3 regions of the Erwinia sp. AK-PDG3-5 genome follow, and region 2 is predicted to be linked to each of the others. Evidence: predicted binding sites of a transcription regulator. Region 2 holds the regulator's gene; each other region holds the start of a gene.
What was found. Region 2 encodes PhoB, which activates phosphate uptake and scavenging genes when phosphate is short. Its sites were predicted from a motif close to CTGTCATAAAACTGNCNNAT; they were not measured.
Positions count from the first base shown of each region.

Region 1 (3,279 bases), 1.0 Mb from region 2:
GGTCACCGCTTCAGTACCGGTGTTCATCAACATAAAGCAGCCGGTGCCGTAGGTATTTTTTGCCATACCCGGTTGAACACACATCTGGCCGTACAGCGCCGCCTGCTGGTCACCGGCGATACCGGCGATTGGAATACGCGTACCGCCTTTACCACCGATGTTGGTCTGACCGTACACTTCAGAAGATGACTTCACTTCTGGCAGCATTTCACGCGGGATATCAAGGATATCCAGCATGCGCTGATCCCACTCCAGCTTGTGGATGTTAAACATCATGGTACGCGAGGCGTTGGTGTAATCGGTGATGTGTACCCGTCCCTGCGTCATTTTCCACACCAGCCAGGAGTCAACCGTACCAAACAGCAGCTCGCCACGTTTCGCACGATCGCGTGAGCCTTCCACGTGGTCGAGGATCCACTTCACCTTGGTACCGGAGAAGTAAGGGTTAATCACCAGGCCGGTAGTGTGCTGGATATACTCTTCCAGCCCTTCTTTTTTCAGTTTTGCACAGTAGTCAGCGGTGCGCGGATCCTGCCAGACGATAGCGTTGTAGATCGGCTTGCCGGTTTCTTTGTCCCAGACAATGGTGGTCTCACGCTGGTTGGTGATACCGATCGCGGCAATCTCGTCTGAACGAATATCGGCGTGCGCCAGCACTTCTACCAGCGTGGAGCTTTGGGAAGCCCAGATATCCATCGGGTCATGCTCAACCCAGCCGGGCTTAGGATAAATTTGCTGAAATTCGCGCTGGGAGACGGCAACGATGTTGGAGTCATGATCCAGGATCACGGCACGAGAGCTGGTCGTCCCCTGATCGAGCGCGACAATGTATTTTTTTTCTGTGGTCATAATTCATTCCTGATGGTGTAAAGGGTTAGCACTTACGCTTTACGCTGCTCAGCACGCGCTATCGTCTTCTCGTCTTTCTTTACTACAGCTGCGCCAGGCAGGTTACGGGCAATCAGATAGCGATAGCCAACTGCGCCCAGGCTGGCGCCCACAATCGGTCCAAAGATTGGCACGAGGAAATACGGGATATCACGGCCACCGGTAAAGGCGACGTTACCCCAACCCGCAAGCCAGGCAAAGAGTTTCGGTCCGAAATCACGCGCCGGGTTCAGTGCAAAGCCGGTCAGAGGACCCATTGAGCCACCGATTACCGCAATCAGCAGGCCAATCAGCAGCGGAGCCATCGGACCGCGAGGCAGGCCGTTACCGTCATCGGTCAGCGCCATAATCAGGCCCATCATCACTGCAGTGATCACCGCTTCAACCAGGAAGGCCTGACCAACGCCAATGTGCGGGTTTGGATAGGTGGAGAAAATCCCGGCCAGATCGAGGCTCTCAATACTGCCACGCACCATCTGATGCGATTGTTCGTAATCAAAGAACAGATTGTAGTAGAGACCGTAAACCAGGGCGGCGGAGCAGAAGGCACCGGCGATTTGTGCCAGAATGTACGGCACAACTTTACGGCGTTCGAAATTGGCGAAAAGACAGAGTGCAATGGTCACTGCAGGATTCAGATGCGCGCCGGAGATAGCGGCGCTGAGATAGATGGCCATCGCAACGGCAATCCCCCAGATGATACTGATTTCCCACTGACCAAAACTTGCACCAGCCAGTTTCAAGGCGGCGACACAGCCGGCACCAAAGAAGATAATGGTGGCGACACCAAGGAATTCGGCGATGCACTGCCCTTTGAGCGTGCTTGTTGCTGTCTGACTCATGATGACATTTCCTGAAGGCGAGGTTTAATGTTGTACTTCGTTTTTTTCTCACTCCCTGAGCCGCCCAAATCTTATGTAGGGCTGATGTAAATTTATCGTTAACGAGCATAAACGAGAAATAGCGAAATCAAAAGTTGTGTGCTGTGTCATAAAAATGAGCGTTTTCGCGTCTTTTTGCTTTCCTGAAACAACATTTCAATTTTCCATTTGATGATTTTTATCCCAAATCGTTAACATTAGCCCCGCAAATACTGCGGGTAATGTTGCAGATTCCAGGTCTATGCTGAAAATTGTTACAGTCTGCACCCTGTGCGGGTTCGCTACTGGACTTGGGGCGCGGGTCTACTTACAATCGGGGAAGCGTTGTTATCCGTGGAATCCCGGCTTATCCCCTCATGATCTGCGGCTGGCAACATCAACGCCTGGCGATTTGGAGAGGTCTTTTACAATGTCATTTGAAGTGTTCGAGAAACTGGAAGCGAAAGTACAACAGGCGATTGATACCATCACCCTGTTACAGATGGAAATTGAAGAGCTGAAAGAGCAGAACAACAACCTGAATCAGCAGGTTCAGCAGGCTGCAGGGAATAGCGAATCAGTGGTGCGTGAGAACCAGCACCTGAAAGAAGAGCAGCTTGTCTGGCAGGAGCGTTTGCGCGCCCTGTTGGGAAAAATGGAAGAAGTCTGATTTAACGGTCAGCAGAGAAACGGGTGCCAGTGGCACCCGTTTTTTTTATTCGATATCGAGCGGATCTTCGGAAAGGATAATGCCGGTGTTGTCGGCGTAAAGATGGTCGCCGGAGAAGAAAGTGACGCCACCGAAGTTGACGCGAATATCGCTCTCGCCAATGCCTTCACCCGCAGCACCGACCGGAATGGCAGCAATCGCCTGAATGCCAATATCCAGCTCTTCCAGATCGTCAACCTGACGAACGGAACCGTACACCACAATGCCTTCCCATTCGTTCTGCAGTGCCAGTCTGGCCAGCGCCGCATCAATCAGCGCACGACGCACCGAACCGCCGCCATCAACCAGCAGCACACGACCTCGCCCGTTTTCCTCCAGCAGATCGTACAACAGCCCGTTGTCCTCGAAACATTTTACCGTGATGATTTGCCCGCCAAACGACGTACGGCCACCGAAGTTTGAAAAGAGCGGTTCAACGACGTTCACATCTTCGTGATAGATGTCGCAGAGTTCAGAAGTATCATATTTCATAAGGGTTTCGTCTGTTTGCCACAGGAACCCTAAGTATATCGCTTTCTCGCCGCTGTTGGCAAAATCATCAATTGTTAAAAGTTGCGATGAGTCAAACACATCGCAGTTAATTGAGGACCAGCCCGAGTGAGAAAAGCAGGTTGAGCAACAAGGCGGATTTAACGGTTTTCGCCAGCATAGGGCGCATGGCGACGGCGGAAGGCTGCTGCGTAATGTAGCGGGCCTGTCTGAACAGCAACGGTGCGGATAGCAGGAATAACCAGCCGGCGAGATTCAACGAAGTGAGCAGGGCAAAACCCGCGCAACAGAGCACGGCCGCGGTGAGGATCA
Region 1 is NZ_CM165967.1:4,630,634-4,633,912, reverse strand. It holds gene glpK (glycerol kinase GlpK) at 1-849, opposite strand, end outside; gene AC1UKS_RS21625 (MIP/aquaporin family protein) at 882-1,730, opposite strand; gene zapB (cell division protein ZapB) at 2,179-2,418, shown strand; gene rraA (ribonuclease E activity regulator RraA) at 2,464-2,949, opposite strand; gene AC1UKS_RS21610 (1,4-dihydroxy-2-naphthoate polyprenyltransferase) at 3,056-3,279, opposite strand, start outside.
Region 1: the regulator PhoB is predicted to act here: its motif matches at 1,874-1,893, upstream of AC1UKS_RS21625 (MIP/aquaporin family protein).

Region 2 (3,279 bases):
CGGTCCTCGAACAGCTGGCGCTCAACCGCCTGCATCGGGCGACTCATTGCGCCAATCTGCGCCGCGCCGGCCGCCAGCGAGGTGGGTGCGGTAGAGGAACCGGCGGCCTGCACCTGCACATTCACGCCCGGAAACTGCCGGTTGAAGCTCTCGCCCCACAGCGTCATTAAGCTGCCGAGAGTATCCGAGCCAACGCTGGTCAGGTTACCGGCCAGCATCCCCTCTTGTGCCTGGGTGGTCAGGCTGAAACAGGCCAGCAGCATCAGAAACAGCTTTTTCATCACAGGGTTCCGCTACGATCATCGAACCGCATTCTGTGCCAACTCGCTGCTGACAATCAACCTTGGTGGTAAGGAGAAGCTGAAACAGGTCTCTTTGCCGGGCTGGCTGGTAATATCCAGCCGGGTGTTGTGGTGGCTGAGCGCATGCTTGACGATCGCCAGGCCAAGTCCGCTGCCGCCGGTTTGCCGCGAGCGGGCCTTATCGACGCGGTAAAAGCGCTCGGTCAGTCGGGGAATATGCTCCTGCGCAATGCCCGGACCGTTATCCTTCACCTTGAATTGCGCGCCCTGTGGGGTTCTCAGCCAGCTGATATCAATGCGCGTGCCGGCCGGGGTGTGGTTAATCGAGTTGTACACCAGGTTTGAGATGGCGCTGCGCAGCTGTTCATCATTGCCATACACCCGCAAATCCGCGTCCATATTGAAGTGAATCTCGTGCCGGCCCTGGCTCAGGGTTTCCGCTTCACGCTGCAGCAGACGCAGCATCATCGGCACGTCGACCTTTTCCTGCAGATCCAGCGCCGGTGCGGCTTCAATGCGCGACAGGGTCAGCAACTGTTTCACCAGTCCGTCCATGCGGCGGGTCTGCTCCTGCATGGTGTGCAGGGCCTTGTCACGCAGCGGGCCTTCCATCACCGAATCGTTCATCATCTCCAGATAGCCCTGCAGCACCGTTAACGGCGTACGTAGCTCATGGCTGACGTTAGCAAAGAAGTTGCGGCGGGCACCCTCAAGCTGATGCATCTGCGTCACATCGCGGGCCACCAGCAGCCATTGCCCTTCCGAGTAAGGCATTACGCGGAATTCCAGCTGACGATTGCTGTTCAGCACCAGCGTTAACGGTCGGGTAAAATCGCGCTGCCGCACATAGCGCGTAAACTCGGGATAGCGCAGCAGGTTAAGGATGTTCTGACCATTGTCTTCCGGCCAGCGCAGTCCCAGCATCTGTTGCGCCAGGCCGTTACACCAGAAAATGGTGCCCTCTTCGGTGGTCAATACCACCGCATCAGGTAAGGATTCGGCGCCACTGCGAAAGCGTTTGATAAGATGGCCCAGCTCACGCCGACGCCGACGATTTCTCGCCTGCATCTGGTAAAGGCCATAAAAGAGAGGTTCCCAGCTGCCACGCCCCGCCGGTGGCGTCATGCTGCGGTCAATCCACAGCCAGTGGGATAAACGAAGTAAATTAGCGAAATGCCAGCCCAAAACGGCTAACACCGATACCAGTAGCAGCCAGGGCAGGTAGCCCACCAGCAGCCCCAAAATCAGGGCCGGAAGGCAGGCGAGCACCACTTCCAGCAACAATCTCTTCCAGGAGAGGCGTTCCAACACGGTGAAGACTCCAGTGCGAACGATCAGTAACGTGCAGAGAAACGGTAACCTGTTCCGCGAACCGTCTGCACCATGCGATCGTGCCCGGTCAGTTCCAGCGCTTTACGCAAGCGGCGAATATGAACGTCAACGGTACGATCTTCGACGTACACGTTAGTGCCCCAGACGTGATTAAGCAACTGCTCACGGCTGTAAACCCGCTCAGGATGGGTCATAAAGAAATGCAGCAGCTTGTATTCCGTCGGCCCCATTTCCAGCGGCTGGGTGTCTGACATCACGCGATGTGACGAAGGATCCAGGCTCAGTCCCTGCATCTCAATCACTTCTTCCACCGCCATTGGCGAGATCCTGCGCATCACCGCTTTAATCCGCGCCACCAACTCTTTCGGCGAAAACGGCTTGGTAATATAGTCGTCAGCCCCGACTTCCAGACCGCGAACGCGATCTTCTTCTTCACCGCGCGCCGTCAGCATCATCACCGGAATGTCGCGGGTCATCGCTTCACGCTTCAAATGCTTGATAAACTGAATGCCTGATCCACCAGGCAGCATCCAGTCCAACAGGATCAAATCAGGCCAGGGTTCGATAAGCAAATTAACCGCACTGTCATAATCTTCCGCTTCTATCGGTTGATAGTCATTTTGCTCCAGCACGAAACACAACATCTCACGGATTGGGGCTTCATCTTCGACTACCAGAATACGCTTAGCCATTATTGCTCCTGCTACTGTGACGGAATGTCACTGGATTTGCGGCGTCATTATGCGTCAGTTTTATGACAGTTTTATGAAAAAAGCACGGCCCGGACCGCCGTTTTATAACACTTTTGTGAAGGTTCCAGTCATTCAGACTGGGGTTTTACGCGTTGCTGTTTATAATCGTCGACTCTGCCTTGCGCCTCAAAGGGAACTCATGCGAATAATCCACACGTCAGACTGGCATCTGGGCCAATTTTTTTACACCAAAAGCCGCGCCCCGGAACATCAGGCTTTTACAGACTGGCTGCTGGCTCAGGCGGTGGAACATCAGGTGGATGCCATTATCATCGCGGGGGATATCTTCGACACCGGTTCACCGCCCAGCTATGCGCGTGAGCTGTATAACCGTTTCGTGGTCAACCTCCAGAAAACCGGCTGTCAGCTGGTGGTGCTGGGTGGCAATCATGATTCCGTCGCCACGCTGAACGAATCGCGTGAGCTGCTGGCCTGCCTCAATACCCGGGTGATCGCCGCGGCCAGTGATGATATCGCCCAGCAGGTGGTGATCCTGAATAAGCGCAACGGCGAACCTGGCGCGGTCCTGTGCGCCATCCCCTTCCTTCGCCCGCGTGATATTACCGTCAGCCAGGCCGGTCAGTCTGGCCATGAGAAGCAGCAGACTCTGCTGGACGCCATCACCCAGCATTACGATCGCTGCTGGCAGGCGGCGCAGGCCGAGCGGCAAAGGCTGGATTTACCGTTGCCGATTATTGCTACCGGCCATCTGACCACCGTCGGCGTGACCAAAAGTGATGCGGTACGCGATATCTATATCGGCACGCTGGATGCTTTTCCGGCCCAGGCATTTCCCCCGGCGGATTACATCGCGCTCGGTCATATCCACCGCGCGCAGCGCATCGCCAACACGGAGCATATTCGCTACAGCGGCTCCCCTATTCCGCTCAGTT
Region 2 is NZ_CM165967.1:3,623,327-3,626,605, forward strand. It holds gene AC1UKS_RS16870 (PstS family phosphate ABC transporter substrate-binding protein) at 1-281, opposite strand, end outside; gene phoR (phosphate regulon sensor histidine kinase PhoR) at 300-1,613, opposite strand; gene phoB (phosphate response regulator transcription factor PhoB) at 1,637-2,326, opposite strand; gene sbcD (exonuclease subunit SbcD) at 2,526-3,279, shown strand, end outside.

Region 3 (3,279 bases), 380 kb from region 2:
GTCCATCACCGAGCCGTGGCCCAGCGGAGTGAAGATGGCGTTGTCAGCATGAAACTCACCGCCGTTGAGGATCACCTGACAGGCCGGTTTCTCTTTCAGCGCCAGGAAGGTGTTCATCGCGCAGCAGATGGCGGTAAACGCCAGCTCATTATCGATGGCATCGACAATCCACGGCATGGTGGTGCCGCAGTCAAAGAACACCGTATCACCCGGCTCAATCAGCGCCGCCGCCAGCTGGCCCAAACGCCGCTTTTTCTCGACGTTGTGCGCCTGCTGATCGGAGACAAAGTAGTGACCCTGATTGCTTTTTGGATCGCTGACAATGTAGCCCCCCAATAACACCACCACCGACGGCTGTTCGTTGAGATCGCGACGGATGGTCATCTCGGACACGCCCAGCAGTCGCGCCGCCTCTCTCAGGTGGATTTTATCGGTTCGCTTAAGCGCGGATGCCAGCTTATTTACGCGCTCGTCGCGGCGGGTTTCCATGGTCAGTCACTCCTGATAATACGGTTAATATCCCTCGCCGGCAGCGCTGCCGTTAACGATGGCGACGCCGGAGCTGGTGCCGATACGGCTGGCGCCCGCCTGGATCATGATGTCTGCCGTCTGTCGGTCGCGGACAGCGCCGGACGCTTTGACCGCCACATCAGGACCCACGGTATCATGCATCAGACGGACGTGCTCTTCGCGCGCGCCGCCGGTACTGAAACCGGTAGAGGTTTTGACAAAGGCAACCTTCAGTTCACGACAAATTTCACAGATTTGAATGATTTGCGCATCGCTAAGCAGGCAGGTTTCTAATATTACCTTCAATGGGATCGGGCCGCAAACCTCGCGCACTGCCTGAATATCGGCGCTGACGGCCTTAACCTCACCGCTTTGCAGCCAGCCGACGTTAATCACCATATCAATCTCCTGCGCACCGGCCGCAATGGCGGCTTTCGCTTCGAAGGCTTTGGCGCTGGTCAGGCCGGCACCCAGCGGAAAACCGATGACGGAACAGACCTTTACCTCACTTCCCGCCAGCTTCTCCGCCACTAACGGCACATAACCCGAATTGACGCACACCGCGTAAAAGTGGTGGGCGATGGCTTCGTCACACAGGGTGGCGATCTGTTGCACGGTGGCATTCGCCGCCAGCAGGGTGTGGTCGATGTAGCGGGCATAGTCCAGGTTTTGCACGGGAAGCTCCTCAGCAGATGGGGTGTGTTTGTTAAAATAATAACATTTTCATTCTGGCGTCAATCGCCAATTAACATCTCGCGACCGGGATTTGCAGGCTGAGACGGGTGTCACAAAAATAACATGAGATGATTGTTATTGTTATTTCTACAACATTTAATGATGAAAATTTACACGGGGAATACGTCATGGATATTGCCGTCATCGGCTCCAATATGGTCGATCTGATCACTTACACCAACAGCATGCCGAAAGCCGGTGAAACCTTAGAAGCGCCTGACTTTGCACTGGGTTGCGGCGGCAAAGGCGCCAACCAGGCCGTCGCGGCGGCGAAGCTGGGTGCCAGCGTGATGATGGTCAGCAAAGTGGGCGAAGACCTGTTTGCTGACAACACGGTGAAAAACTTGCAGCGGTTCGGCGTCGACGCACAGCACGTCACCGTCGCGGCGGGCACCTCCAGCGGCGTGGCACCGATTTTTGTCGATGACCAGTCGCAAAACCGCATCCTGATTATTAAAGGGGCCAACGCGCACCTGTCTCCGGCAGATATTGATGCCGCGGCGGACGATCTTAAGCGCTGTCGTCTGATGGTGTTGCAGCTGGAGATCCCGTTGCCGACGGTTTACTACGCCATCGACTTTGCGCGGCAGAACGGCATTCAGGTGATCCTCAATCCCGCGCCAGCGGTGGCCGGGCTGGACATTGATTACGCCTGCCAGTGCGACTTCTTTATGCCTAACGAAACCGAACTGGAGATCCTGACGGGCCTGCCGGTCAGCACTGAAGAGGAGGTGCTGCGCGCCGGGCAGATGCTATTGGGGCGCGGCCTGAAAAACCTGATTATCACCCTCGGCAGCCGCGGTTCGGTGTGGATGCAGGGGGATGCCGTCCACCGCATTAAGCCCACGCCGGTGAAGGCGATTGATACCAGTGGCGCAGGGGATGCCTTTATCGGCTGCTTTGCCCACTTTTTGATCCAGCATGGCGATATCGCGAAGGCAATGCAGTCTGCCTCCGACTATGCCGCCTGTAGCGTCACCGGACGGGGAACCCAGCTGTCGTACCCTGATGCCGATACCTTCCACCGTTTTCTCAACGATTAACTGAGGATTCGCTATGCAACCGACCATCGTCCAGCAGCCTGATGGCTATTTGAATAAGACGCCACTGTTTCAGTTTATTTTGCTCTCGTGCCTGTTCCCGTTGTGGGGCTGCGCCGCCAGCCTGAATGATATTTTGATCACCCAGTTCAAAAGCGTTTTCGCCCTCAGCGATTTCGCCAGCGCGCTGGTACAGAGCGCCTTTTACGGCGGCTACTTTTTAATTGCCATCCCGGCCTCGCTGGTGATCCGCAGCAGTAGCTACAAGATTGCAATCCTGCTGGGGCTGGCGCTGTATATCGCCGGTTGCGTGATGTTCTATCCTGCCTCGCATATGGCGACCTACACCATGTTCCTGGCAGCGATCTTCGCGATTGCTATCGGGCTGAGCTTCCTGGAAACGGCGGCGAATACCTACAGCTCGATGATCGGTCACCGCGATCACGCCACGCTGCGGCTGAACGTCAGCCAGACGTTTTACCCGATTGGCGCGCTGATGGGCATCGTGTTGGGCAAATACCTGGTGTTCCAGGATGGCGACAGCCTGCACAGCCAGATGGCCGGCATGAACCCGGAACAGCTGCACCAGTTCCGTCTGACCATGCTGGAGCACACGCTGGAACCTTACAAATACCTGGTGATGGTCCTGGTGGTGGTGATGGTGCTGTTCCTGCTGACCCGTTATCCGCACTGCAAACCGCAGAGCAATGAGAAAAAGCTGCCGAGCCTCGGTGAAACCTTTAGCTATCTGGCCAAAAACCGCCACTTTAAGCGCGGCATCATTGCGCAGTTCCTTTACGTGGGGATGCAGGTGGCGGTCTGGTCGTTCACCATTCGTCTGGCGCTGAACCTCGGTGCGGCCAACGAGCGTCATGCCTCTAACTTTATGATTTACAGCTTTATCTGCTTCTTTATCGGCAAGTTTGTCGCCAACTTCCTGATGACGCGCTTCCGCGCCGAGAAGGTGCTGATTGCTTATTCGATCGTCGGTGTG
Region 3 is NZ_CM165967.1:4,002,723-4,006,001, reverse strand. It holds gene deoR (DNA-binding transcriptional repressor DeoR) at 1-489, opposite strand, end outside; gene deoC (deoxyribose-phosphate aldolase) at 514-1,185, opposite strand; gene rbsK (ribokinase) at 1,374-2,288, shown strand; gene fucP (L-fucose:H+ symporter permease) at 2,302-3,279, shown strand, end outside.
Region 3: the regulator PhoB is predicted to act here: its motif matches at 1,293-1,312, upstream of rbsK (ribokinase).